DNA from 4 places in the Geodermatophilus sp. SYSU D00708 genome. Region 1 is predicted to be linked to each of the others. Evidence: riboswitches for the same ligand, from Rfam matches in the RefSeq annotation. Region 1 holds a riboswitch; each other region holds the start of a gene.
The links. A riboswitch is a leader RNA that binds a small molecule or an ion and turns the genes downstream of it on or off. The one in region 1 is predicted to bind cyclic di-AMP.
Positions count from the first base shown of each region.

Region 1 (6,870 bases):
AGAAGCTGGCCGCCGTCCCGCCGGCCGAGCGGGAGGCGCTGCACGCGCAGCTGGCGGCCGAGCACGAGCGGATCGCCGGCGGAGTGAACCGGGCGCTGCAGATCGGCGTCGTCGACGAGGTGGTCGAGCCGTCGCGGACCCGGGGCCGGCTGATCGAGGCGCTGGCGTCGGCGCCGGCCGGGCGCGGCGCGCACGGCAACATCCCGCTGTAGGAGGAGGACCCGGTCGAAGGAGCAGATCGTCCGGACGCCGCTTCCCCGACGACGTCCGGACGACCGGTCCCGAGCCTACGACGGCAGGGCCGGAGCCCTCAGCTCGTCGTAGTCGGATCGTGATGAAGTCGAAGGCCCCGGCCCCCTCACCCCTCGCAGGCTCGGGGCGAGCCTCCGGCCGGGGCCTAGACCACCTGGTGGAGCCAGGTGATGGGGCTGCCGTCGCCGGCATGCCGGTAGACCTCGAGGTCGGCGTCCCAGGCCGCACCGAGGAGCTCGTCGACGCCGTGCCGGAACGCCTCGATGGACGTCGCCGTGGCGGCCAGGTGACGCAGCTGCTGCTCGGTGACGATGAGGTCACCGTTGGCGCTCGTGGGTGCCCGGAAGACGCCGTGGCCGGGCACGTACGACATGCGCTCGCCGTCGTTGCCGTGGCTGGCTTCCTCGGTCACCTCGAAGCGCAGCATGGGCCACGCGCGCAGCGCAGCCACCAGCTTCGCCCCCGTGCCGGGGGCGCCGGTCCAGGCGACCTCGGCACGGTAGGAACCGTGTGCCGCGGGCTGGTCGGCCCACGACAGGGAGACCGGCGCGCCGACGACGCGTTCGAGCGCCCACTCGACGTGCTGGCAGAGCGCCTTCGGGCACGCGTGCACGAAGACGACACCCTGGGTAGACCGTCGCTGCACGGGGCACCTCCATCGACTCGATCGGTCTCGTCTTCCCCAACGGACGATCGATTCGGTGACAGGCTGTGTTCGGCGGTTGTGGACCAGGGGTCCCGGGAACAGTTTGCACGATGGTCACCCGATCGCGCCAGTGCGGGTGGGACCAATGAGTCACATGTGACGGAAGGTCACCGCCTGAGCCTCTATGTGCTGGTCAGCGGGCCATACCACGCAGGCGGGACCGGCGTCCAGCACCGCGCCTCCACCCACACACCATCCACAGGATCTCCCCCGCGGACCCACAACTCGATCCCCAACCAGCCTCCACTCGAGGGTCGTTGATCACCCAGCGTAGCGATCAGGGCCCTGCGGACACGGGGAGCGACGCTGCCGTCAGGCACCGAGCGTGGCCTGGAGGTCCTCCCGCGGGACCACCCGCGTGGCCCGGAACGGCAGGCCCTCGGCGCCCGGCTCGGTCCAGTCCACGTCGACCACCTGGCCGGCCCGCAGGGTCCCCTCCGAGCGGCCCTCGACGACCGCGGCGTCCACCCAGCACGCGCCCGGCAGGTCGGGCGCCTCGACGAGGCCGGCCCGGCGGGCGTCGTCCCAGCGGATGACGGTCCCCTGCGTCGTGCCGCTGCGTGTCATGGGTCCAGGCTGCGCGGCCGGCGTCCGCCGGACAAGCCCACCGTCCACGCCTCGCCGGCGCCCGGCCGGGGTAGGGGCGCCGCATGGTGCGACAGCAGGGCATGGCCGACGCCGGGCGGGACGAGGTCGCCGCGATGGCGCTCGGCGCGTGGGACGCCTTCCTCGACCAGGCCTCGGCCGTCGACCTCGACCGGCCGACCCGGCTGCCCGGGTGGCGGGTGCACGAGGTGTGCGTGCACCTCGGCTGCTGGGACGACCACGCCGCGCTGGCCGACCTGGTCGCCTCGGCGCGCGCCGGCGGGACCGGGACGCCGGCGGACGTCGACGCCACCAACGCCCGGGTGACCGCCGCCCACCGCGACGCTCCCCGCGCGGAGGTGCTCGAGGCCCTGCGCCGCAACCGGGACGCCACTGCCCGCTACCTGTCCGACGAGCCGGTCGAGCTCGACACCGCCCCGGCGGTCGCCGTCGTCGGCCGGCTGCCGTTGCTCAGCGTCGTCCTGGGCCAGGCCTACGAGCTCGCCGTGCACGGTCTCGACCTGGCCGACGCGGGGGCGCCACCGGTCCCGGCACCGGTGCTGCAGGCGGGGCTCGCCGCGCTCGCCGACGTGACCGGCGCGCTGGCGGCGGCGAGCGGGATCACCGGGGGCGCCGGCCTGGCCACCCCGGACGGCGGCTGGCGGTTCGCCGCCGACGAGGACGGCTGGACCGTCCGGCGGCTGCCGCCCGGCCGGCCGACGGGGACGGCGGTGGAGGCGCCTGCCGACCTGCTGCTGGAGGCGGCGTCCGGCCGGGTCAACCCCGTCGTCGCGGTGGCCCGCCGCCGCCTGCGCGTGCACGAGATCGGCGGGCTGCTGGCGCTGGCGCCCATCGTGCAGTCGGCTCCGGGCATCCCCGGCGGGCCGATCCTGCAGCTGGCCGCCCAGACCCTCGGCGGCGTGGGCGGGCTCCTCGGCCGGTTGCGGGGACGCCGTTAGCCGGACCGGGGCCCGGCGGTCAGCAGCCGCCGGTGGCGATGCCGTGCTCGTGCAGCCACGGCACCGGGTTGACCCGGCTGGCGTAGAGCCCACCCTGGTGCACCTCGAAGTGCAGGTGCGGGCCGGTGGACTGGCCCTTGTTGCCGACCTCGGCGATCTGCTGGCCGGCGGTCACCACCTGGCCGGCGCTGACGAAGAAGCGGTTCACGTGGCCGTAGAGGGTGATCTGGCCGTCCGCGTGCTGCACGTACACCGCCTGCCCGAACCCGCTGGCCGGGCCGGCCTGGAGCACGACGCCGTCCTCGGGCACGTGGATCGGGGTGCCGATGGGCGCGGCGATGTCGATGCCCTGGTGCTGGGTGCCCCAGCGTGCGCCGTAGCAGGAGGTGACCCGGCCGGCGGTGGGCATGGCGGTGGCGCTCTGCGCGGCGGACACCGCCTGCGCCTGCGTCTGGCGCTGGTTCCAGGCCGCGCCCGGGTCCGCGGCACCCTGGGCGGCGAGCAACCGCTCCCCCGCCTGCCGCAGCTGCTCCTCCAGGGAGGCCTTCTCCGCGGCGCGGGCGTCGAACTCCGCCTGGGCAGCGGCCAGGTGGGCGTCGGCGGCGGCCTGCGCCTCGTCGGCGGCCCGGGCGGCCCCGTCGAGCCGGGTGACGGCCTCGTCCGCGGCGCGGTCGGCCTCGGCGACGCGCTGCTGGACGGTCAGGAACTCCTGGAGCTGCGCGGCGCGGTGGTCGCCGATGACCTCCATCGTGGCGGCCTGCTGCAGCAGCTCGGTCGGGTCCTGCGCGTCGAGCAGCAGCTCCATGTCGCCGTACCGGGTGTCGCCGCCCATGTAGGCCCGGCGCCCCAGGTCGGCGATGGCCTGCTCGGCGCCGACGACGTCGGCCTGCGCGTCGGCGAGCTCGGCGGCGGTCCGCTCGGCCTCGGCCTGCGCCTGGGTGAGCTGGGCGCGCGCGACCAGCGCGGCGTCCGCGGCGGCCTCGGCCTCCACGGTCATCCGCTGCAGCTGCTCCTCGGCGGCCTTCACCTGCTCCCCGATGCGGGCCACCTGTGCGGTCAGCTCCTCCTGCTCGGAGGAGGCGGGGGTGACGGGAGCGGCGAGCGCGGCCGGGGTGCCGGCCAGCAGGCCCGCTGCGGCGGCGGCGACGAGCAGGGCCCGGCGGCCTCGGCGGGGGGCGGTGGCGCGGTCGAGCAGGCTGGTGCGGTGGTGCAGGGTCGCCAAGGCGGCGGTTCTCCCATCCTCGCGGCCGCCTACCGGGTTAGCTGACGGGTTCGGGCCGGACGGCGCCCTACCCGCCCGCGCGCAGCGCAGGCAGGACTCACCCCAGTGGAACGGTGGGTCCCCGGTCCGCCTCGACCCCGAGGGGCCTGCGGCGGTTCGGCGGGGCCTGGCCGAGGCCCTCGGTTCCCGAGGAGCTGAGCCCGGCGAGGCCGTCGGGAAAGCTACTACGGATGTGACGGGTGGTCACGATCGGGTAACGCCCCCGGCGCGCCTCCTTGCCCGAAGGGGTGACCCTCGGCTACCACGCGCACCCGGACGACCCCGCTCCGGTGAGCCCGGACGCTACCGGCCGGCCGGGGCGGGCACCCCGTCGCCCACCTGCACCGACTCCGGTAGACGTTGTGCGTGCCCCCGACCGCGATCGCGCGCCGCGCCCGCGCGCGGGGACGCGGCAGACCGTCGGCATGAGATCCCGCACACGTTCTCCCGACACGCCGCCGACACGCCGGGCCCGGCAGCGCGGCCTGGTGGCCCTGTGCATCACCGAGATCACCAGCTGGGGCGTCCTCTACTACGCCTTCCCCGTCGCCCTGCGGGACATCACCGCCGACACCGGCTGGTCGGCCCCGACGGCGTCGGCGGCGTTCTCGGTGGGGCTGGTGGTCTCCGCGCTGGCCGGGATCCCGGTGGGCCACTGGCTCGACCGGCACGGCCCCCGCCGGGTGATGACGGCCGGCTCGCTGCTCGCGGTGCCCGCGACGGTCGGCATCGCCCTGGCGCCGAGCTACGGCTGGTTCCTGGCGGCGTGGCTGGTCGCCGGCGTGGCGATGGCCGCGGTGTTCTACCAAGCCGCGTTCACCGCGCTGGCCCGCTGGTACGGGGAGGACCGGGTGCGGGCGCTGACCGCCCTGACCCTGGCGGCCGGGCTGTCCAGCACGGTGTTCGCGCCGCTGACCGACGCGCTGCTCGCCGGCCTCTCCTGGCGGCAGACCTACCTGGTCCTGGCCGCGGTGCTGGCCGTCGTCACCGTCCCGCTGCACGCCGTCGTCCTGCCCGCGGCGTGGGCCCGACCGCGGTCGGGGACCCTGGAGGGTCACCGCGGGGTCCCGCCCGAGGTCCGGACGGCGGGGTTCCTGCTACTGGCCGCGGCGCTGACGCTCACCGCGTTCGGCCTCTACGCGGCCAGCCTCACCCTCATCCCGCTCCTGACCGGCCGCGGGTTCTCCAGCACCCTGGCGGCCACCACCCTCGGCCTGCTGGGAGCCGGACAGCTCCTCGGGCGGCTCGGGTACGCGCCGCTGGCCCGCCGGACCTCCCCGGCCGGCCGCGCCGTGGTCATCGTGCTGGCCTCGGCCGGGACGATCGCCCTGCTCGCCGGGCTGCCCGGACCCGCGGCCCTGCTGGTCACGGCCTCCGTGCTCGCCGGGGCCGCGCGCGGCGCGGGAACGCTCCTGCAGGCCACCGTCGTCGCCGAGCGCTGGGGCGCGGCCCGCTACGGCACGGTCGGCGGGTACCTGGCCGCGCCGGTCACCCTCGCCACCGCGGTGGCGCCGTGGGCGGGGACGGCGCTGGCCGAGGTCCTGGGCGGCTACCCGGCCGCGTTCTGGGTGCTCGCCGCGCTCGTCCTCGGGGCGGCCGGCGCCGCCGTCCTCAGCTACCGCGGGGAGGGCGGCCACGGCGGCACGCCCGGGACGGCGTCTGGCAGGCTGGAGGCTCCGGGGCGGTAGCTCAGCCGGTCAGAGCATGGGACTCATAATCCCTGGGTCGTGGGTTCGAGCCCCACCCGCCCCACCGGTGTGTGCGCTGGTCGAGGCATCGGCACCGCGGTGCACAGGTCGCCCACCCACAGGGCACTCCGAGGCGTGGTCGTGGGCGGCGTCCACGCGTCGGGCGAGGGCGTCGAGGATCTCGCGGAAGCGGCCGGAGCAGACGTCGAGGACCGTCCCAGGCGGCGGCCCTGAGCGAGAGGCTGCGGTCCGGGAGGCCCCGTGTCGATCTCCAGGACGCCGGTGTAGACGACCTCCTGCGGGACCTCGCGCAGCCGGGTGTTCCGGTGGCTGCTGGCGGGGCGCAGGCGTCGAACGCCTGCTGCTCGGTCAGCCCGTGCCGAGCCATCAGGATGCCGATGGCCATGCCGATGCGCCGGTTGCTCTGCTGGGCCGGTAGACCCCCAGGAGGCCCATCGACAGAGCGACCGGCCCGGGACGGCGGGGCCCCTCTCCCCCTGCGCCTGGAGCGCCCTCCCGGCGAGCCGGGCAGGGTGTCCGAGCGGCTCACCGGCTCAGGGATCCCTGCGTTCGGCAGCACGAGACCTGCCGCGGTCGGTCTCCGTCTCGGCCCGGTCACGGATGTCCTGCTCACGGTCGGTGCGGGCGGCCTCTCGGTCCCGAGCCGCTGCCAGCCGATCTTGCTCCGCCGCGAGGCGGTCGTCGGCGTCGGCCGCACGGTCGGTCGCAGCCCGCGCCCGGTCGTCCTCGGCCCATCCTCGGTAGGTCGTGTCGACCTCGGCGTCGACGGCCCGCTGTTCCTCGGCCTCCTCGCGCAGGGGTCCACCAGCCCGGTCCGTCCCCCGCGCCTGTCGGGCCCGGAGCTCGTCGGCGGCCGCCTCCCGGCGGCCCGCGGCCGCGGCCCGCTCGGCAGCCCGCCGGTCCCGCTCGGTGGCGGCCTCGTCGCGCTGCTGGGCAGCCTGCTCACGGTGCACGGCCGCCTCGTCCCGCCGGCGGGCCGCCCGCTCCCGACGCCGGACCGCGTCGTCCCACGCCCGGCCGGCCGCCATCCGCTGCTGCTCGACACGCGCCACGTCCGCGGGATCGGCCGTGGTGTCCACCGACCAGCTGGTGGCCCGCAGGCGCTCGTGCTCGACGGCCTGTAGCGCCGCCGCGGCCTCGCTCAACAGCCCCCGCGCATCCTCGAGACGGCCCTCCTGCAGAGCCCGCTCGGCCAGGGTGAGGTTCGTGGCCGCGACACCGCTCTCGGTCGCGGCCACCGCCTCGGCGCCCCGGGCCACTCCCTCCTGGAGCCGCCGGATGCGCTGCCGGAGGCGCTCGAAGGTCTCCTCGGCGTGACGGCGCTGCCGCTCCCGGCGTGATCGCTCGCCCGACGCGCGCTCGTCGGCGGCCCGCTCGTCGGACCCGTTCATGCGCTGA
Region 1 covers NZ_JBJGYS010000027.1:60,807-67,676, forward strand. Annotated here, with positions in the region: gene ACI79D_RS19855 (acyl-CoA carboxylase subunit beta) at 1-212, shown strand, start outside; gene ACI79D_RS19860 (DUF3145 domain-containing protein) at 398-898, opposite strand; gene ACI79D_RS19865 (hypothetical protein) at 1,271-1,525, opposite strand; gene ACI79D_RS19870 (maleylpyruvate isomerase N-terminal domain-containing protein) at 1,609-2,502, shown strand; gene ACI79D_RS19875 (peptidoglycan DD-metalloendopeptidase family protein) at 2,522-3,724, opposite strand; cyclic di-AMP (ydaO/yuaA leader) riboswitch at 3,756-3,850, opposite strand; gene ACI79D_RS19880 (MFS transporter) at 4,252-5,451, shown strand; tRNA gene ACI79D_RS19885 (tRNA-Ile) at 5,442-5,515, shown strand; partial or broken gene ACI79D_RS19890 (ANTAR domain-containing protein) at 5,813-6,085, opposite strand; gene ACI79D_RS19895 (hypothetical protein) at 6,006-6,863, opposite strand.

Region 2 (6,870 bases), on a different contig from region 1:
GACGCCCTCGAGGTCGGCGACGGCCTCGGCCACCTCGGGGATCGAGTCGGTGGCCGCGTCGATCATGACGATGGCGGTGATCACGCCGGGGATGCTAGCCGGGCCCCGGTCCGCCCGACGGCGGCGCGCGAGCCGGGGGAGACCCGGTCGGGGCGGGCCCGCGTGCCCAGTGGCCGGCTGTCGGCGAACGGGTCGCGGTCGGCGTGGCCGGCCTCCACGCGGTCGAGGAACGCGGTGTAGCTCCCGGTGCCCGGGGCGGCGCAGGCGAGGGTGCCTGTGACCTGCACCAGCCGGGTGCCCGGCTTCTCCATCCAGCGCAGCACCAGTTCGGTCTCGTCGACGGAGGCGGCCAGCTCGTCGTCCGGACCCAGCGGTGTCTCGGCCGTGGCCAGCAGTCCGGCCAGGGTGGCCCGAACGGAGGCGCCCCGCGGCGCGCAGCCCGCGGCCACCAGGCGGCCCCGGCGGACGACGGACAGCTGCCAGCCGCCCTCGCCGTCCGGGCGGGCGAGGACCAGCTCGGCGACCGCGGCCAGCGACTCCAGCCGCTGGCGCCGGCGCACCGCCCGCACCAGCACCGCCACGCGGTCGCGGAGCACGGCGGCGTCCTCGTAGCGCTCCTGGGCGGCGAGCCTGTCGACGCGGGCCAGCAGCGGTGCGAGCAGGGCCTCGGGGTCGGCGGCGACCGCGGCGCGCAGCACGCCGGCGATCTCGGCGTACTCGTCGACCGACTGGGCGCCGGTGCAGGGCGCGCCGCAGCGGCCCATCCCGGCCAGCGCGCAGGCGGTGCCGAGCACCTTGAGCGACAGCCGGCCGGTGCACTGGCGCAGCGGCAGCGACTCGTGGACGGCGGCGACGGCGGCGTCCGCGGCCCGCCGGTCGGGGAAGGGGCCGAGGAACACCCCGGCGCCGGGGCGCACCCGGCGGACCACCGACAGGCGCGGGAAGGGCTCGTCGGTGAGCCGCACCCACAGCGCCCGTTCGGGGAACCGGGAGCGCCGGTTGTAGCGCGGCTTGTGCTCGGCGATGAGCCGCAGCTCCCGGACGGCGGCCTCGAGGTCGTGCGCGCAGGGGATCGCGTCGACCCGCCGGGCCAGCGCGACCATCTCGGTGATCCGGCTGCGCTGCTCGGCGGCGGTGAAGTAGCTGCGCACCCGGCTGCGCAGGTCGTTCGACGTCCCGACGTAGAGCGGCTCGTCCCGCGGGCCGCGGAACACGTAGACCCCCGGGCCGGTCGGGACGGCGTCGGCCAGGTGGCGCTTGCGCAGCCGCTCCGGGTCGACCTGGCGGCTGAGGGTGGTGAGCTCCTCCAGCGTGGTGATGCCGAGGGGACCCAGCCGCTCGAAGAGGCCGTGCAGCACGTCGACCGTGGCGCGGGCGTCGGCCAGGGCGCGGTGGCACGGTTCGGCGTCGGCGCGGAAGAACGGCGCGAGGGTGGCCAGCTTGCAGTTGGGCACCTCGTCGCGGGTGAGCAGCCGGCGGGCCAGGACGGCGGTGTCGACCGAGGCCGCCGCGGGCCAGGGGATGCCGTTCTCCGCGCAGGCCGCCTTGAGGAAGCCCAGGTCGAACGGGGCGTTGTGGGCGACGAGGACGGCACCCCGGGCGAACTCCAGGAAGCTGGGCAGCACCGCGCCGATGCGGGGGGCGGCCGCGACCATCGTCGTGGTGATGCCGGTCAGCACGCTGATGTAGGGCGGGATCGCGCAGCCCGGGTCGACGAGGGTCTGGAACTCTCCGAGGACCCGGCCGCCGCGGACCTTCACCGCGCCGATCTCGGTTATCGCGCTGTCCTTCGGGGAGCCCCCGGTGGTCTCCAGGTCGACGACGACGAACGTCACCTCCGCGAGCGGGGTGCCCAGCTCGTCGATGGTGGCCTGCTCGTAGCGGGGGAGGCCCGCCGCGGCTCGCGCGGCCGTCCCGGCCAGGTGGGCGGGGGAGAGCGGCACCTGCCGGGGAAGGGAGGACGGCACGGGGCGGACGGTAGGTCGGGCCAGTGACAGTCCCGGGGACGCGCGCCGGGTCCCGGCCGGATCGCGACCGCCCCGGGACGCCGCGCGGACGGCGGGCACCGCGCGGGCGCACGGAACTGTCGGTGGCCGTCCCTACCGTGCCAGCCGGACCGACCGAGGCCATGGAGGGCCTCCACGACCGGGGTCGGCCGGGTGAGGAGTGGGCCATGTTGATCGACTGCGAGACCTGCACCGTGCGGGGCACCGGCTGTGCCGACTGCGTCGTCACCGTGCTGCTGGGGGCGCCGCCGGGCTGGCGGACCGAGGACCCGACCGTCGTGCCGATGACCGCGCGGCGCGGCGCGGACGCGACCGGGGACGGCGTCGTCCCGGGCCCGGGCGTCGTCGTGGAGTTCGACGAGGTGGAGCGTCGCGCCGTGAGGGCCCTGGCCGAGGGTGGTCTCGTGCCGCCGCTGCGGCACCAGGCCGAGCCGGAAGAGCGGTCGGGTGGGGCCGGGCGGGGCCGGCGGCGCACCGGGTGACCCGGCCCGTGCGGCCGGGTCACCCGCAGGCGGGCGCGGGGTCCATCCCGGCGGCGTGTCGGGCCGGGCGATCCTGTGGATGTCCCCACAGTTCCCGCTGGCCCCATTTGTCACAACTTCATCACGCCCGTACGGTGAGCCGGTCCGACCGGGTGGTCGTCGCCCGCAGAGAGGTGACCTCGGCCGGGCACCGCCGAATCGCCCGACGCGTCCCCGTGGCGCCGAGGGGGAACCGGGGACCCACCGCAGCACTGGGGTGAGTTCTCGCGTGCGCCGGTCCGCCGGGGCACACGCGCCGGCCCGCCGGCGCGCAGAGATAGGGCACGTCTTCCCAGCCCGAACCCGTCAGCTAACTCGGTAGGCGGTTGCTGAGGAAGAAACGGAGAGCCGCCGACCGTGGCGACCCCCCGCCCTGCCCTGGGGCATGCGCTCGACCAGATCCACTCCGACCTCCCGGTGGCCTTCCGCCGCCCGACGCTGCCCCGCCGCCTCGGCCGCGGGCTCGTCGTGGGCGCCACCGCGACCCTCGCCCTCACCCTCCTGCCGGGGACCGCCGCCGCGGATCCGGAGCGCGCCGCGAGCGCCGCCCAGGCGGCCCAGCTCGTCGCACAGGCCGGACACGACCTCGAGGTCGTCACCGAGCAGGTCAACGACGCCCGCGAGGCGCTGGCCCAGCAGCAGGCCGCGGTCGAGGCCGCTGACCAGGCAGCCGCGGCGGCCCGCGAGCAGCTCGGCGCCCTCGACGGCCAGATCCGCCAGGTCGCCCGCACCGCGTTCACCAGCGGTGACGGGATGCACGAGCTGGACCTGCTGTTGACCAGCGACTCGCCCGAGGACTTCGTGTCGTCGCTGGCCACCCTCGACGCGATCGCCGGCCACACCAACGACGTCCTGGCCGACGTGGCCGAGAGCGCCGCCGCGGCCGAGCGGGCCCAGCAGGAGGCCGACGCCGCCCGGGTCCAGGCGCAGGCGACCCTGGACGACGTCACCGCCCGCCAGGCGCAGCTCGAGGCGGACATCGCCGACTACCAGGCGCAGTACGCGGCGCTGTCGGCTCCGCAGCAGCAGGAGGTCGTCACGGCCCACGCCGGCCAGGCCGTGGCCGCGCCCGCGCCGGCGCCCGCCGCCAGCGGTTCGGCCCAGGCCGCCGTCGACACCGCGCTCGCCCAGGTCGGGGACCCCTACGTCTGGGGCGCCGGTGGGCCGAACGCCTTCGACTGCTCCGGCCTGACCCAGTACGCGTACGCCGCGGCGGGGATCAGCCTGCCGCACTCCAGCCGCATGCAGTCGACGATGGGCCGCGCGGTGTCCCGCGCCGACCTGCAGCCGGGCGACCTGATCTTCTACTACAGCCCGGTCAGCCACGTGGCGATGTACATCGGCAACGGCCAGATGGTGCACGCCTCCACGTCGGGCCAGCCGGTCAAGGTGGTCGGCGTGGACTCGATGGGCGGCATCACCGCCATGCGCCGCATCGCCTAGCGACCGGCGGCAGGGCAGCGGGCCGGTGACCTCCCGGAGGTCACCGGCCCGACGCGCGTCCGGCCCCCTGTCGGGGCCAGCTGGCGCCCCGCCCCGGACCCCCGCGGCCCCCTGCCGGGCCGCCGCCGGCCCCGTCCCGGGTCCCGCCCTGAGCTGGCGAAGGGTGAGGAGGACGGGGTCCTTACACGGTGGGGGGCAGGTGGTCCTCCTAGGATCGGCCGGGTGAGCGCCCGCCGGGCCGCGCTGCTGGTCGCGGTGGTCCTCGGGGTGGCGCTCGTCGTCGTCATCGTCGTCCGGACGCCGTGGACGCTGCTGCCCGACCCGCCCGGGGGACGCACACCGGTCCGCCCGGGGGCGGGCCTGCCGCCGGGGGTCGCCGAGCGGGCGGAGTCCTTCGCCGCGTCCCTCCGGCCGGCCTCCCTCGCCTCCCTGGTGCTGAGCCTCGTGGCGTCCGCGGTCCTGGCGCTGACCCCGCTGGGCCGCGGGCTGGTGACCGCGGTCGCCCGGCCGCTGGGCGGCGGCTGGGCCTGGCAGGTGCTGCTCGGCACGGTCGCCCTCGTGGTGGCCGGCCGCCTGGTCACCCTCGCGTTCGCCGCGTACGGGGAGACGGTGCGGCACCGGTACGGGCTGTCCACCCGCAGCTGGGCGCTGTGGTTCCGCGACGTCGCCGTCTCCACCGCGATCTCGGCCGCGGTCACCGCAGGGGTCCTGCTCGCGCTGGTGTGGCTGGCCCGGCACGCCCCCGGCACCTGGTGGGCCTGGGCGGCGCTGGTCGCGGCCGGGTTCGTCGTCGTCGGGTCCTTCCTCTACCCGGTGCTCATCGAGCCGGCGTTCAACCGGTTCGACCCGCTCCCGGCCGGGCAGCTGCGCACCGACCTGCTCGAGCTGGCGGAGGAGAACGGCACCCCGGTCGCGGACGTGCTCGTCGCCGACGCCTCCCGGCGGACCACGGCGCTCAACGCCTACGTCTCCGGCTTCGGCTCGACCCGGCGGATCGTCGTGTACGACACGGTGCTCGACCAGCTCCCCGACGCCGAGATCGAGTCGATCGTGGCCCACGAGCTCGGCCACGTCAGCGCCGACGACGTCCTCACCGGCACGCTGATGGGCGCGCTCGGCGCGGCCGCCTCGGTCGCGGCGCTGGGCTGGCTGCTGTCGTGGACCCCGCTGCTGCGCCTGGCGGGGGTGGACGGCCCCGGCGACCCGCGGGTGGTCCCGCTGGCCCTGCTGCTGGTGGCCGTGGGCTCGCTGGTCGCCACGCCGGTGCAGAACCTGGTCTCCCGGCACGTCGAGGCCCGCGCCGACCTGCACGCGCTCGACCTCACCGGGGACGCCGACGCCTTCGTCGCCATGCAGGACCGGCTCGCCGCCAGCAACCTCTCCGACCCCGACCCGCCCGCGGCCTGGCAGTGGTTCTTCGGCTCGCACCCCACCGGGCCGCAGCGGGTGGCGTTCGCCGAGGACTGGCAGCGCCTGCAGGAGGCCGGGTGAGGACGCTCGTCGTCACCAACGACTTCCCCCCGCGGCAGGGCGGCATCCAGACCTTCGTCGCGTCGCTGCTGGCCCGGCGGCCGCCGGACTCCCTGGTCGTGCTCGCCTCCCGGTCGCCGGGGTGGGAGCAGTACGACGCCGCGCTGCCCTACCCGGTGGTCCGCCGGCCGACCGGGATGCTGCTGCCGACCCCCGGCGCGGCGCGGGCCGCGACCGACCTGGCCCGGCGGTACGGCTGCGACACGGCCTTCTTCGGGGCCGCGGCGCCGCTCGGACTGCTGGCCCCCGCGCTGCGGGCCGCCGGTGTCGGGCACCTGGTGGGGGCCACCCACGGCCACGAGACCGGCTGGGTCGCCCTGCCGGGGGCGCGGCAGGTGATGCGGCGGATCGCCGGCGGGCTCGACGTCCTCACCTACATCAGCGAGTACACCCACCAGCGGCTGGCGCCGGCGCTGGGTGGTGCGGTCCGCATGGCCCAGCTGTCGCCAGGGGTGGACGTCGACCTGTTCACCCCCGGCGCCGACGGCGCGGCGGTGCGGGAGCGGTACGGGCTGGGCGCGGCGCCCGTCGTCGTCTGCGTCTCCCGGCTGGTCGCCCGCAAGGGGCAGGACGTGCTGGTCGCCGGGTGGCCCCGGGTGCTGCAGCGCCACCCCGACGCCCGGCTGCTGCTCGTCGGCGGCGGGCCGCTGGAGGCCTCGCTGCGCCGGGCCGTCGCCGCGCGGGGACTCGGGGACTCCGTCGTCCTCACCGGGCCGGTGCCGCCGGACCGGCTGCCCGCGCACTACGCGGCCGGTGACGTGTTCGCCATGCCCTGCCGCACCCGCCGCGGCGGCCTGGACGTCGAGGGGCTGGGCATGGTCTACCTGGAGGCGGCCGCGTGCGGGCGGCCGGTCGTGGCCGGGACGTCCGGGGGCGCGCCGGAGACGGTGCGGGAGGGCGTGACCGGCCACGTGGTCGCCGACCCCCGGTCGCCGGAGGGGGTGGCGGCGACGATCGCCGGTCTGCTCGACGACCCCGACCGGGCCCGCCGGATGGGCGCGGCCGGCCGCGCGTGGGTGGAGCAGCGGTGGTCGTGGAAGACGATCGCCGACACGTTCGCCGCCCTGCTCGAGCCCGGACGGCGCTGAGCCCCGCCCCACGCACGGCGGGACGGGGCTCAGCGGCGCTCAGCTCTGGTAGAGGGCCTCGACCTCGTCGTCGAACTCCTTCATGACCACGGCCCGCTTGAGCTTCAGGCTCGGGGTCAGCATCCCGTTGGCCTCGGTGAAGTCCGACGCGAGCACCCGGAACTTCTTGATCGACTCGGCCCTCGACACCGCCTTGTTGGCCTCGGCCACGGCGGTCTCGATCTCGGCGAGGACGTCGGCGTCCTGGGTGAGCGCCTCGGGCCTGGTGTCGGCCGGCTTGCC
Region 2 covers NZ_JBJGYS010000030.1:8,602-15,471, reverse strand. Annotated here, with positions in the region: gene ACI79D_RS20570 (Lrp/AsnC family transcriptional regulator) at 1-84, opposite strand, end outside; gene ACI79D_RS20565 (DEDD exonuclease domain-containing protein) at 81-1,967, opposite strand; gene ACI79D_RS20560 (hypothetical protein) at 2,174-2,488, shown strand; cyclic di-AMP (ydaO/yuaA leader) riboswitch at 2,698-2,868, shown strand; gene ACI79D_RS20555 (C40 family peptidase) at 2,885-3,970, shown strand; gene ACI79D_RS20550 (M48 family metallopeptidase) at 4,193-5,461, shown strand; gene ACI79D_RS20545 (glycosyltransferase family 4 protein) at 5,458-6,588, shown strand; gene ACI79D_RS20540 (AMP-dependent synthetase/ligase) at 6,628-6,870, opposite strand, start outside.
Region 2: another riboswitch for cyclic di-AMP. It lies ahead of ACI79D_RS20555 (C40 family peptidase); the one in region 1 lies ahead of ACI79D_RS19875 (peptidoglycan DD-metalloendopeptidase family protein).

Region 3 (6,870 bases), on a different contig from region 1:
CCGAGGCGGAGTACGGGGTGCCGGCCGACTCCGGCCCGGTGGTCGCCTACGCCGACGACGCCGTCGTCTACGACAAGCGGCTCTCCGACCACCTGGTGGTCCTCGGCCGCGAGCTCGGCCTCGAAACCCGGGCCGCCGTCTGGGAGGCCTTCGACTCCGACGCCTCCCAGTCGAAGAGCTCGGGGCAGGCGGCCCGGGCGGCGCTGCTGTCCCTGCCCACGCTGAGCACGCACGGCTACGAGGTCCAGCACCGGGAGACCATCGGCCGGTGCGCCCGGCTGCTGGCGGAGTTCCTCTGCCGCCCTGTCCCGCGCGTGTGACCCGGGGGCGCCGGGTAGGGCGCGACGATGGCGAAGCGCACCCCGGTGGGGACGATCGGCAAGGGACGGCGCGGCATCAGCGTGCCCGGATGGGCGCTGCGCGGGGCCGCGGCGGGCGCGGCGGCCAGCACCGCCCTCAACGCCGTCACCTACGTCGACATGGCCGTGCGCGGCCGCGGCACCAGCTCCACCCCGGAGCAGACGGTGGAGAAGCTGGCCGAGAAAGCACACCTGCCGATCCCCGGCGAGGGCGAGACCCGCGACAACCGGGTGCAGGGCCTCGGCCCGCTGACCGGCCTGGTCGCCGGCGTGGGCGTCGGCGTCGTCGTCGGGCTGGTGCGCGCCGCCGGCTTCCGGTCCCAGCCGCTGGTCGGCACGCTGCTCACCACGGCCGGGATCCTGGTCGCCGCCAACGGCCCGATGACCGCCCTCGGCATCACCGACCCGCGGACGTGGTCGACCACCGACTGGGTCAGCGACCTGGTGCCGCACCTGGTCTACGGCGCGGTGCTGAAGACGACGATGGACGCCTTCGACCGCGCCTAGATCGACCGCGCCTGGACCGACCGCGCCTGGACCGGCCGGCGGCTCAGTGCCGCCAGCCGCGCTCGTCCACGCCGCCGGGCACCGGGGCCTCCGGGTCGTAGGGCGTGCGGGTGAAGACGAACGTGCCCAGGTCCAGGTGGTCCGGGGCGAAGCGCAGCGGCTCGCCGGCGTAGTAGCCGTCCAGCCCGACCCACGCGCCGTCGTCCTGACGGACGAAGCGGCTGGCCCGCCCGGGCCGGCCCGGCAGCGGCCCCAGGTGCAGCAGCCCACCGTGCAGCGCGCGCAGCACGTGCGGCGCGGGCCCCCAGTACCAGATCCCGAGGTCCTCCAGCGGCACCGGGGACGGCGCCGGGGTCCAGGGCTCGACGATCCGCGGCTCGGCCGCCCGCAGGTCGGCCAGGAGCCCGAACACCACCGGCTCGGGGCCGCTGGTGGCGTTGGCCAGCGACACCGCCCCGGCCCGCTCCTCCCGGTCGACGAAGACCCCGGCGAGGAACCCCGGCATCGACCCGCCGTGCCCCACCAGCGTGCGCCCGTCGACCCGCATGACCTGCAGGCCCAGCCCGTAGGCCGACCACCCCGGCACCGAGGAGTCCACGCCGCCCGGCACCGTCATCTCCTCCAGCGTGGCCGGGTCCAGCACGTCACCGGTGTCGCCGAGCAGGAAGACGGCGAACCGGGCGAGGTCGGCCAGCGTCGCCCACAGCTGGCCCGCAGCGGCCATCACGCCGGCGTCGTGCTCGGGTTCGGGCAGGACGACGTCGGCCCACGGGTGCACCGCGTGCCCCTGCGCGGCCGGAACCACCGGGCGCGGTGTCGTCCGGGTCATGCCGAGCGGGGCCAGCACCTCCTCGCGGACGACGTCCTCCCACGCCCGGCCGCGCTGCCGCGCGACCAGCTCACCGAGCAGGCCGAACCCGAGGTTGGAGTAGTGGAACCGGCGGGCGGCCCCGAGGACGACGTGCTCGTCGTCCAGGTCGAGCTCCTCCAGGGAGACGCCCGGCGTCCGCTCCCACCAGCCCCCGGGGCTCTCCGCCGCCGCGCCCCCGAGGTGGGCCAGCAACTGGCCGACGGTGCGGTCCCCCAGCGGCGTGCCCGGCACGTGCCGGTCGAGCGGGTCGTCGAGGTCCACGCGTCCCTCGTCCCGCAGCCGCAGGACGGCGACCGCGGTGACGGTCTTGCTGATCGAGCCCAACCGGTACTGGACGTCGGTGTGCGGCTCGGGGACGTCCCCGCGCCCGGCCGACCAGGCCAGCCCGCCCCCGCGGACCACGCCCGCGACCAGGCTGGGTGCCCGGCCCTCGCGCTGCACTCGGGCGGTGCGGGCGAGCAGGGTGCGGGCGGTGGACGGCAGGACCGGTTCGGGCATGGCCCCAGACGCTAGTTCGCCGCCGCGACCTCGCGGGCCGGCAGCCGGCCGGTGCGCCGCGCCCAGCGCTCGAACCAGACGGTGGCGAACGGGGGCACCGAGGCGGCGAGGGCCAGCAGCAGGGTGACCGGGGACCACCGCAGCACCCGGGCGCAGAGCAGCGCCAGCAGGCAGTAGACGACGAAGACCCCGCCGTGGATCGGGCCGAACACCTGCACGCCCACCTCGGAGGTGCCGAGGACCCACTTGACGTACATGCCGCTGAGCAGGCCCAGCCAGGACAGCGCCTCGGCGACGGCGACGACGCGGAACGCGGTGGCGGCGGTGCGGGGGTTCATCGGGAGCGCGGGTCCTCCGGTCGGGTGCGGGTCCAGGGGGTCCAACGCCGGCCGGTCCCCGATGGTCCCGGCCCGCGGGTGTGATGGTGCCCGCACCCGACGCCCCGCTCCTCGTCGTCCTCCGGTCCCGGTCTGCTCCTCGTCGTCCACCGGTCGGCCGACCCGTGGCAGGGTCGGGAACCGTGCGAGGGCTGGCGCGGCGGGAGTTCTGCCTCGTGCTGCTGCGCCGCATGGCCGACCTGCGCCCCGACCTGGTCGCCGAGGCGCTGCCCCGCGTCGGCGCCACCCGGGCGGAGGCGCACGCCGCGCACACCCGGTGGAAGGCGCTGCAGCACTCGCCGCGGGCGCCGCGCGGGCTGGCGCTGCGCTCCGCCGTCCTCGGGCCGCCCGAGGAACTCGAGGACCGCCGCTTCGGCGACCTGGACCTGCAGGTCCGCCGCTGGCCGCTGCCGCTGTGGCCGCATCTGTACTGGGAGGTGCTCTCCGCCCCTGGCGGCTCCGTGCTCCAGGAGCACCTGGTGCGCGCGCCGGGCTCGCCGGTGCCCCACGCCACGGCCGGCCGGCTGCGGGTGTGGGAGCACGTCCTGGACGACGTCGTCGGGCTGCCGGGCGCGCGGAGCGTGGACCCCGGCGTGGTCACCCGCTGGGAGGTGCACCTGCCCGGCGGGATCCGGGCGCGGTTCGTCTGGGGGCTGCTGCAGGAGGTCAGCCGGCCGGCGGCGCGCTGACCGCGGCCTGGGGTGCCGGCTGCGCGGTCAGCGGCCCGGACAGCACGCTGCCCAGCACCGCGGCGACGACGAGGACGGCGGCCGCGCGCGGCGACCCGACCGCGAGCAGGGCCGCGCCGGCGGCCCCGAAGACCACCACCTTCGTCAGGACGGCGAGCGCCGCGACCTGCACCACGGCCTGCGGCGCGGCGAACAGTCCCCACAGCACCGCCGCGGTCAGGGGGACGCCGAGGGCCAGGAGCCATCGCGTCGCGGTCGTCGCGCCGACGCTCCACCCCCACAGGCCCAGGGCGGCCAGCGCGCCGAGCTCGGTGGCGAACGCGACGCCCGCCCAGGTCCACTGCCACGCCTGCGCCATGTCGGCCCTCCCTGTCGTGAACGGCGATCTCTTTCGAGAGCAGTGTTCGCACTGACCACTCGGACCGTCAAGTCCCCGGACACGACGGAGCCCCCGGACGCACGTGGCGTCCGGGGGCTCCGGCGGGCTGGCGCGTCGGTTCAGCCGGCGATGCGGTTGAACTGCGGGGTGGCGCCCATGACGTCGACGCTGGCGACCTTGACGACGTCGCCGGAGGTCGGCGCGTGCACCATCTGGCCGTTGCCGATGTAGATGCCGATGTGGCTCACCGGGCTGTAGAAGGCGACCAGGTCACCGGGGCGCGCCTCGGCGCGGGAGACCTGCTGGCCCATCTGCGACTGCATGCGGCTGGAGTGCGGCAGGCTGATCCCGGCCGCACGGAAGGCGTACTGCACCAGGCCGGAGCAGTCGTAGGAGCCCGGGCCGGACGCCGCCCAGACGTAGGGCTTGCCGCGCTGCGCCATGGCCGTGTCGATGACCGCCTGGATCGAGCCGCTGGCCGCGACGACGGGCGCCGAGCCGCCGGTCGACGCCGGACGCTCGCCGCGGCTGGCCCGCTCCTCGCCGCCGTGCGCGGTGGCCGCGGCGGCCAGGGCGGCGCGGCGCTCGTCGGCGGTCAGCCGCGCGTAGTCGGCCTGGTACTCGGCGATCTGGGCCTGCAGGTCGGCCTGCTGCTCGGCGACCGCGTCATAGGACTGCTGCGCCTCGGCGGCGACCCGGTCGGCCTCGGCCTGGGCCGCGGTGGCGGCCTCGCCGGCCGCGACCGCCTGGCCGAGCACCTCGCCCTGGTGGCCGGCGACGGCCTGCAGCAGGGTCACCCGGTTGACGAACTCATCGGCCGAGCCGCTGGTCATCAGCGCCTGCAGCGACCCCATGCTCTCGCCGGTGAAGGCGCTGCGCGCGATGCCGGTCACCTGCTGCTGCGCGGCGGCGACCACCGCCTGCGCGTCGGTGACCTTCGCCGCCGCGGCCTGCGCGGCGGCCTGCTGGGCGGCGAGCGCCTCCCGGGCCTCGTTGAACTGCTCGGTGACGACCTCGAGGTCGTGCCCGCGGGCGGCGACCAGGGCCGCGGCCTCCTGGGCGGTGGCCGGTTCCTCGGCACCGGCCGAGGTCGGGACGAAGGCCACGCCGACGGCAGCGGCGAGGACGAGGGCAGCGCGCCGGGCGGCGCGAGCGGACGCCATGGTGTGGCGGCTCTCCGTTCTTCCACGAGCCGCCTACCGAGTTAGCTGACGGGTTCGGGCGGGAAGGCGCCCGGCGCGCCCGGCCGAGGCCGTGCGTGCTTCACCCCAGTGCTGCGGTGGGTCCCCGGCCCGGCTCCCCCGGGGAGGAGGGAACCGGCTCGGCGGCGACCGCGGGGTGTCACCCATTGCGGTGACGGAGCGCCCCGGCGGACGCACACACCGTAAGCGCCGTGACCCTGCCGTGACAATTACCGGCTTGTGATTTCGTGGACTCTCGACTCAACCGCGCAGGACCCCGGGGCGGGTGTGGCGGAAGGGACACGTGGGGTCGCCGCCGGGATGGCGGGTATGTGCCCTCCATGGATCTCAAGCGACCTCTGGTCGTGCTCGCCATCGCCGGGGCGCTCGCCGGGTGCAGCAGCAGCAACAACTCCAACACCGACGTCGACCGCGGCACCACCGACTGCGGCGCCGCCGAGGCCGGCAGCAACCGGGCGGACTGCTCGGAGAGCGAGAACGCTCCCACGCAGGGCGGCTGAGCACCCGCCGGACCCGCTACGGTCCGCCGGGTGAGCGCACGCAGCAGGTACGACGCCGTCGTCGTCGGGGCCGGCCACAACGGCCTGGTGGCCGCCGCCTACCTGGCCCGTGCCGGCTGGTCGGTGCTGGTCCTCGAGCGGCTGGAGCAGGTCGGCGGCGCCGCGGTCAGCCGGCAGGTCTTCCCGGGCGTCGACGTCCGGCTGTCGGCGTACTCGTACCTGGTCAGCCTGCTGCCCGACCGGATCGTCGCCGACCTGGGGCTGGAGGTGACCCTGGCCGACCGCGCGGTGGCCTCCTACACCGCCGTCCCCGGGCACACCGGTCTGCTGGTCGAGCGGGACGAGGGGCCCGCCACCGCCGCCTCCTTCCGGGACCTCACCGGGTCCGACGCCGAGCTGGCCGGCTGGCGGCGCTTCTACGGCCGGCTGGCCGACCTCGCCGAGGACCTCGCCCCCACGCTGACCGAGCCCTTGCTCTCCCCCGACCAGCTGGCCGGACGGCTGCGCGACCCGCAGCTGTGGCACGACCTCGCCGAGCGGCCGCTCGCCGACGTGGTCGCCGACGAGCTCTCCCACGACGTCGTCCGCGGGGTGGCGCTGACCGACGGGCTGATCGGCACCTTCGCCGACGTGCACGCCGCCGACGGCCTGGCCGGCCGCTGCTTCCTGTACCACCTGGTCGGCAACGGCACCGGCCGGTGGCGGGTGCCCGTCGGCGGGATGGGCGCGGTCACCGGGGCGATGGCCGCCGCCGCCCGCGGGGCCGGAGCGGAGCTGCTGACCCGGGCGACGGTCACCGCGCTCGACCCGGGTCCGGACGGCGTGACCGTGCACTGGACCGACGACGAGGGCACCGAGCGGGCGGTCGACGCCGCGCGGGTGGTCTCCGGCGCGGCACCCGCCGTCCTCGACCGGCTGCTCGGCGTCGCCCCGCGGACCACGCCGGACGGCGCGCAGCTCAAGGTGAACATGGTGCTGGCGCGGCTGCCCCGGCTGCGGTCGGGGGTGGACCCGGCCGTCGCGTTCGCCGGCACGTTCCACGTCGACGAGGCCGCCGGCCAGCTCGACGCAGCCCACGCGCAGGCCGCCGCCGGCCGGCTGCCCGACGTCATCCCGTTCGAGGTCTACTGCCACTCGCTGTCCGACCCGTCGATCCTCGGGCCGGAGGAGCGGGCGGCCGGCCACCAGACGCTCACGCTGTTCGGCCTGCACACCCCGGCGGCGCTGTTCCGGGAGGACCCGGTCGGCACCCGCCGGGAGGCCGTGCGGCGGGTGGTCGCCCAGCTCGACGCGCACCTGGAGGAGCCGCTGCTGGACTGCCTCGCCCGGGACGCCGCCGGCGAGCCGTGCCTGCAGGCCGCCTCGCCGCTGGACGTCGAGGAGTCGCTGGCGATGCCCGGCGGACACATCTTCCACGGCGACCTGTCCTGGCCGGTCGCCGCGACGCCGGCCGAGGTCGGCACCTGGGGTGCGGCGACGGCGCACCCG
Region 3 covers NZ_JBJGYS010000001.1:268,314-275,183, forward strand. Annotated here, with positions in the region: gene ACI79D_RS01415 (hypothetical protein) at 1-320, shown strand, start outside; gene ACI79D_RS01420 (hypothetical protein) at 348-866, shown strand; gene ACI79D_RS01425 (serine hydrolase domain-containing protein) at 910-2,235, opposite strand; gene ACI79D_RS01430 (DUF3817 domain-containing protein) at 2,247-2,573, opposite strand; gene ACI79D_RS01435 (hypothetical protein) at 2,756-3,301, shown strand; gene ACI79D_RS01440 (YrdB family protein) at 3,279-3,659, opposite strand; gene ACI79D_RS01445 (C40 family peptidase) at 3,800-4,843, opposite strand; cyclic di-AMP (ydaO/yuaA leader) riboswitch at 4,859-5,002, opposite strand; gene ACI79D_RS01450 (hypothetical protein) at 5,203-5,382, shown strand; gene ACI79D_RS01455 (phytoene desaturase family protein) at 5,413-6,870, shown strand, end outside.
Region 3: another riboswitch for cyclic di-AMP. It lies ahead of ACI79D_RS01445 (C40 family peptidase); the one in region 1 lies ahead of ACI79D_RS19875 (peptidoglycan DD-metalloendopeptidase family protein).

Region 4 (6,870 bases), on a different contig from region 1:
CTCGGTCTTCGTGCCCGGGGGCGTGGTCACCGGGCGGTGGGCGTCGAACGGCGGGGGAGCGCTGTCGGTGCCGGTCCAGGTCCGCCCCGCGGCGGTGGCCGACGACGGCTGGCGGTTCGTGGTCGCCGACGTCGCCCAGCTCGAACCGCGGGTGCTCGCCGGGATGAGCGGCGACCTCGCGATGGCCGAGGCGGCCCGCTCGTCGGACCTCTACCAGGGCATGGTGGCCTCCGGTGCGGTCGCGACCCGCGCCGAGGCCAAGGTGGGCATGCTCGGGGCGATGTACGGCGGCACCCGCGGCGAGAGCGGCCGCATGATGCCGCGGCTGGCCCGCCGGTACCCGCGCGCGATCGGGCTGGTGGAGGAGGCCGCCCGCGCGGGGGAGCGCGGCGAGGTCGTGCACACCCTGCTCGGCCGGGGATCGCCGGCGCCGACCGGGGCCTGGGCGCAACGCCCGGTGGGGCTCGGCGAGCCCGCCGACGGGGACGACGGCAGCGAGCAGCGGGACCGCCACCGCCGCGCCTGGGGGCGGTTCACCCGCAACTTCGTCGTCCAGGGCACCGGCGCCGAGTGGGCGCTGTGCTGGCTGGCCGACCTGCGCAACCGGCTGTGGCGGCTCGGCGGCACCGGGCGGGTCGACGAGCGCCCGCACCTGGTGTTCTTCCTGCACGACGAGGTCGTCGTCCACACCCCCGAGGCCCTGGCCCAGGACGTGACCGCCGAGGTGCGGCGCGCGGCGGCCGAGGCGGGCCGGCTGCTGTTCGGGGGGTTCCCCGTGGACTTCCCGCTCGACGTCGCCGTGGTGCGGTCCTGGGCCGACGCCGGCTGAGGGCTCCGGGATCGTCGGTGGCAGCTGCCACGCTCGCCGCCCAGCGCAGCCCGCAGCCCCGGAGGACCCGTGACCGACGCACCCCTCGCCCCGCTGGCCACCGCGCTCGACGGCACCGGACAGCTGGTCGCCGCCGTGACGCCCGACCAGTGGGACGCCCCGACCCCGTGCACCGACTGGACCGTCCGCCGGCTGGTCAACCACCTCGTCGGCGGCAACCGGCTCGTCGTCCGCGTGCTGCGCGGTGAGCCGCTGCCGCCGCTGGACCAGCTCGGCCGGCGGGCCTCCGTCGACCAGCTGGGGGAGGACCCCGCGGCCAGTCACCGGGACTCGGCCGACCAGCTGCTGGCCGCGCTGCGGGAACCGGGGGTCCTGGAGCGGGCACACACGCTGCCCGCCGGCACGCTGCCCGGCCCCGCCCTCGTGCGCCTGCGCACCGTCGAGACGCTGGTGCACGGCTGGGACCTCGCCCGCGCGACCGGCCGGCCCGCGCCGTTCCCCGACGAGCTCGCCGAGCGCGAGCTGGCGTTCAGCCGCGACCTGCTGGGGCGCCTCCCGGAGGGCCGGCAGCCGTTCGCGCCGCCCCGGCCGGTGGCCGAGGACGCACCGGCGATCGACCGGCTCGCCGCGCTGCTCGGCCGGTCCGTGGGAGGAGCCGGACGGTAGTGGCCCGCCGGGCTGCGCCCACCACACCGGGGACACCTCCACCCGCGAGTGACGCGCGGCTCGGCAGCGCCCCGCGCCGGTCCACCTGCGCCCGGACGGCGGGCAGCGATTACGTTGAGCGGCATGTCGATCGAGTCGCCGGGGGGCGGGCCGGCGGGGACGATCCGCGACCTGGGGTTGCCCGGGCGGGCCGTGACCGCGCTGCTCCGCGCGGGCGTGACCACCACCGAGGAGCTCGCGGGCCTCAGCCGGCGGGAGCTCGCCGCGATCGACGGGCTCGGCCCGGGCCTGATCGCCGCGATCCGCACCGTCGTCCCCGAGCCGGTCGCCCGCGTGCCCCGCACGGCCCCCTCGGAGGCCGAGGTGCACACCGAGGCGGTCGCCGCCGGCATCGAGGCCGACGACGACGCGCCCACGCCGCCGCCCATCCCGTCGTTCGAGTCGCTGCGGGCGCCCCGGCGGCGGACGACGGTCGACCTGATCGTCCCGGCGACGCCGCCCCCCGACGAGGCCGCGCCCGCCGCGGGCCCACGGCCCGCTGCGGCGAACCGTCCGCGGCCCGCCGAGTACGCCGATCTGCGGCGCCTGTGCGTGCGCGGGGCCCGGGCCGCGGCCGGCGTGCCGGTGCGGCTGGCGTGGTGGTCGCTGCGCGCACCCGTGACGGGGCTGCGGCGGCTGCTGGGCCGGTAGCGCCGACCGGGCTCAGCCGTCCTGGCCGGGGCGCCGTCCGGCCGCGACCACCTCGGTGAGGGTCTGGTCGTCACGGGCGATCCACGCCCGGCCGTCGTCGGTGAGCACCAGCGGGCGCTGGATGAGCCGCGGGTGCTCGGCGAGCAGGCGGATCCACGCGTCGGCGTCCCGCGGCCGGTCCGCCAGGCCCAGCTCGCGGGCGAGCGGCTCGGACATCCGCGTGACGTCCCACGGCTCGAGGGAGAGGGCGGCCAGCGCGGCGCGCAGCTCGTCCTCGGTCGGCGGGTCGTCAAGGTAACGGCGCAGCGTGTACTCGACGCCGGCCTCCTCCAGCTGGGCCCGCGCGGCGCGGCACTTGGAGCAGGACGGGTTGAACCAGACCTCCACGGCCCCACCATAGGGCGGCGTTCCGGCCCTTCCCGCGACCCTTCCCGCGGCCCCGACGACGGGGTGTGCACCTACCGCGTCCTGCGGGCACCGACCACCGCGGTACGTGCACGCACGGCGCGGGCGGCCCCGCGCACGCGGATCGACGGCGCGTACCAGCTCCGACCGTCGGGCGGGGAAGGCGCGACACGCATCACCCGACGAATCGTCGGCGCGCGATTGTCACAAACGCATAACGCCGGTTACTGTCGGTGGGTCCGCCCGGTCGTCACGTCCCCCTCCGGGGAAGCCGGCGGACGCCGCCGAGTCGCCCTCCGGGGCGAGCCGGGGACCCACCGCAGTACTGGGGTGAATCCGCTCCGGGCCACGTGCCCGGGGCCGGTAGGGCTGCTTCCCGCCCGAACCCGTCAGCTAACTCGGTAGGCGGCTCACGGAAGAACGGAGAGCCGCCGCATGGCGTGCCCCTGCGCTGCTGGACGCCCCTCGTCGCTCCGGTACCGGGCGCGCCGGCGCACCTGACCGCACGCGGCCGTCCCGGGCCCGCACCCGCCGCACCCCCGAGCACCCTCGCTCGACCGGCGCCCCCGCCGTCCCCCGGAGTGCCGCGGACCGGCCCGCCCGGACCGCCGCCGCCCCCCGCCCGACCTCCCCGCCGCAGCCCGCGCCCCGCCGTGGTGCCGCTGCGCTCGCACACCTCGGAGCAACACCCCATGGACCCCCGCACCACCACCTCCTCCCGCGCAGACCGCCGCGGGAAGCCCCGCTCGCGCCGCCGTCCGGCGCTGCTCCTGGGCACCGCCGTCGCCGGCGCCGTCCTGGCCAACGCCCTCATCGGCGTCGAGCCGGCCGCGCAGGCGGAGGCCGGCGCGTCGGAGTCGGTCAGCGTCGCCGCGGAGCTCGGGCTCAGCGCCCAGTCCGCCCCGGCGCGGGTCGACGCGGCTCCGGACCTGCAGCCGCTCGAGGACCTCGCCGCCAGCCGCGCCTCCCGCGAGGCCGAGCAGACCGCCGCGCAGCAGGCGCAGGCCGCCGCCGACCAGGCCGCGCGGGACCGGCAGCAGGCCGAGGCCGAGGCCGCCGCCCGGGCCGCCGCCGAGGCCGAGGCCGCCGCGCGAGCAGCCGCCGAGGCCGAAGCCGCCGCTGCCGCCGAGCAGGCCGCACCCGCCGCCCCCGCACCGGCGGCCGCCGCCCCGGCGCGCGCGGCGGCCCCGGGCGCGGTCGCGCGGATCACCAACACCGCCGGGAGCATCAAGCCGGCCGCGCAGGCCGCCGCCAACGCCGTCGTCTCGAACGTGCCGGGCGCCGCCGACATCACCCTGGGCGGCACCCGCGCCAGCGCGACCGACCCGCACGGCCACCCCTCCGGCCTGGCCGTGGACTACATGGTCCTGACCGACGCGGCCCTGGGCGACGCCATCGTCCAGTACCACCGCGACCACTGGGCCGAGCTCGGCGTGGAGTACCTCATCTGGGAGCAGCGGATCCTGCAGTCGCCGAACGGGTCCTTCGAGCCGATGGCCGACCGCGGCGGCGTGACGGCCAACCACTTCGACCACGTCCACGTGAACTACCGGGGCTGACGCCCGCTCCGCGGGACGACCGGCGGCCGCCCTGCGGTGGCGGCGCCGGGTGTCCGGGTGTGCCATGTGCCTGCAGGCCTCCACCGGCAGGAGTTCCCGTGAGCACCTCCCGAGCATCGCTCGAGACCGACGACCACCCCGTCGACCAGGCCGACCTCCGGCGGGCCGCCCTCGGCGTGGGCAGCCAGGGCGCGTTCTACGCGGAGGTGTTCGGCGCCCGTTACCGCTACGCCGGCATCTCGTTGGCCCGCGAGTTCTCCTCGGTCTTCGGGCGCGGCATCGCACCGCTGGTCTCCTCCGCGCTGATCACCTGGGCGTCGGGCAGCTGGTGGCCGGTCGCGGTCTACACGATGGGGATGATCGGGATCTCCGCCGTCGCCATGCTGCTGTCGCCGGAGACCCGTGGCCGCGACCTGCGCCTCGAGGACGACGCCGTCCCGGGGCGGCGCCCGGTCGCCGCCTGACCTGCGACGAGAGGCCCCCCGTGAAGCTGCTGCTGCCCGACTCCGTCCCGCTGGCGCCGGACCTGCCCGACGGCGTCCGCGCCGTCACCTACGACGCCTCGGCCCCCGTCCCCGACGAGCACCTGGACGCCGAGGCGCTGGTCGTGTGGGGCAACGCCCCGGCCGACCTCGCCGCCGTCGCCGGCCGGATGCCGCGGCTGCGCTGGGTGCAGACGCTGGCGGCCGGACCCGACGCCGTGCTCGCCGCCGGCTTCCCCGAGGACGTCGTCGTCACCGCCGGGGTGGGGCTGCACAGCGCGACGGTGACCGAGCACGCCCTGGCGATGGTGCTCGCGCTGGTGCGCCGGCTGCCCGCGGCCGCCCGCGCGCAGGCGGAGCACCGCTGGGCCCGCGAGCTGGGCGGCCTGCAGCCGCTGCACCCCGAGGGTGCGGTCACCACCCTGATCGACGCCCGCGTGCTCATCTGGGGGTTCGGCGCCATCGGGCAGACCCTCGCGCCCCTGCTGGCCCAGCTGGGCGCCTCCGTCCGGGGCGCGGCGCGCAGCGCGGGGGAGCGCTCCGGGTTCGCCGTCGTCGCCGAGGACGACCTGGACGCCGAGCTGGGGCGGACCGACGTGCTGGTCATGGTGCTGCCCTCGACCCCCGGCACCACCCGGGCCCTCGACGCCGGCCGACTGGCCGCGCTCCCGGCGCACGCCTTCGTGGTCAACGTCGGCCGCGGCTCGACGGTCGACGAGGCCGCGCTCGTCGCCGCTCTGGGAGAGGGCCGCCTCGCCGGCGCCGCCCTCGACGTGACCGAGACCGAGCCCCTGCCCGCGGACTCCCCGCTGTGGGACGCCCCGAACCTGCTGCTCACGCCGCACGCGGCCGGCGGCCGGCCGGTCGGCGCGGACGACCTCGTCTCCGCCAACCTCGCGGCGCTGCTGGCCGGCGGCGAGCTGCGGAACGTGGTGGACCGGTGACCGACGTGCTGGCCGCCCTGGAACGGGCGCGGCTGGTCCCGGTCGTGGTGCTGGACGACGCGGGGCACGCCGGCCCCCTGGCCGACGCGCTCGTCGCCGGCGGCCTGCCCGTCGCCGAGGTCACCTTCCGCACCCCCGCCGCGGCCGACGCCATCCGGGCCGTGGCCGACCGGGGGGACGTCCTCGTCGGGGCGGGGACCGTGCTGACCCCCGCCCAGGTGGACCGGGCCGTCGCCGCCGGCGCCCGCTACGTGGTCTCGCCCGGCCTCAGCCGCGCGGTCGTCGAGCGCTGCGCCGAGCACGGCGTCCCCGCCCTGCCCGGCGTGGTCACCGCGACCGAGGTGCAGGCGGCCCTCGAGCTGGGCGTGACGGCCGTCAAGTTCTTCCCCGCCGGCACCTCCGGCGGTGCCCGCGCGGTCGCCGCGCTCGCCGCTCCGTTCGGCGAGGTGCGGTTCGTGCCCACCGGCGGCATCGGCCCCGCGGACCTGGCCGACTACCTGCGCCTCGACGCCGTCGTGGCGGTCGGCGGCTCGTGGATGGTGCCGCGCGACCGGATCGCGGCCGGCGACCTCGCCACCGTCACCCGGCTCACCGCGGAGGCGGTCGCGCTCGTGCAGGGCGGGCCGCCGCCCGGGCGGTGAGGCCTCAGTGGTTGTCGCGGGGGATGCCCGCGGTCCGCGCGACCCGCTGGTAGCCCACCGCCGGGCGCAGGACCATGCCGTCGCACAGCTGGGTGACCATCGAGCGCTGGATCTCCTGCCACGGCGTCTGCGACGGCGGCACCGGGTAGCCGCCGGCCTCCTCCAGCGCCCGGCGGCGCTCGGCCAGCTCCTCGTCGGGCAGCAGGACGTCGGCCCGGCCGGCGGGCAGGTCGATCCGGACGACGTCCCCGGTCCGCAGCAGCGCCAGCCCGCCGCCGGCCGCGGCCTCGGGTGAGGCGTTGAGGATCGAGGGGGAGCCCGACGTCCCCGACTGGCGGCCGTCGCCGATGCACGGCAGCGCGTGCACGCCCTTCCTGATCAGCGCCGCGGGCGGCTGCATGTTGACGACCTCCGCCGCGCCCGGGTAGCCCAGCGGGCCCACGCCGCGGATCACCAGCAGGCACGTCTCGTCGATCTGGAGCGCCGGGTCCTCGATGCGGGCGTGGTAGTCCTCCGGCCCGTCGAAGACCACGGCGCGGCCCTCGAACACCCCCGGGTGCGCGGGGTCGGACAGGTAGCGCTCGCGGAACTCGGGGGAGATGACGCTGGTCTTCATGATCGCGTCGTCGAACAGGTTGCCCCGCAGCACGAGGA
Region 4 covers NZ_JBJGYS010000002.1:81,445-88,314, forward strand. Annotated here, with positions in the region: gene ACI79D_RS02260 (bifunctional 3'-5' exonuclease/DNA polymerase) at 1-829, shown strand, start outside; gene ACI79D_RS02265 (TIGR03086 family metal-binding protein) at 899-1,495, shown strand; gene ACI79D_RS02270 (hypothetical protein) at 1,619-2,185, shown strand; gene ACI79D_RS02275 (ArsC/Spx/MgsR family protein) at 2,198-2,572, opposite strand; cyclic di-AMP (ydaO/yuaA leader) riboswitch at 2,863-3,013, shown strand; gene ACI79D_RS02280 (hypothetical protein) at 3,283-4,149, shown strand; gene ACI79D_RS02285 (hypothetical protein) at 4,248-4,613, shown strand; gene ACI79D_RS02290 (phosphoglycerate dehydrogenase) at 4,634-5,575, shown strand; gene eda (bifunctional 4-hydroxy-2-oxoglutarate aldolase/2-dehydro-3-deoxy-phosphogluconate aldolase) at 5,572-6,216, shown strand; gene ACI79D_RS02300 (IlvD/Edd family dehydratase) at 6,221-6,870, opposite strand, start outside.
Region 4: another riboswitch for cyclic di-AMP. It lies ahead of ACI79D_RS02280 (hypothetical protein); the one in region 1 lies ahead of ACI79D_RS19875 (peptidoglycan DD-metalloendopeptidase family protein).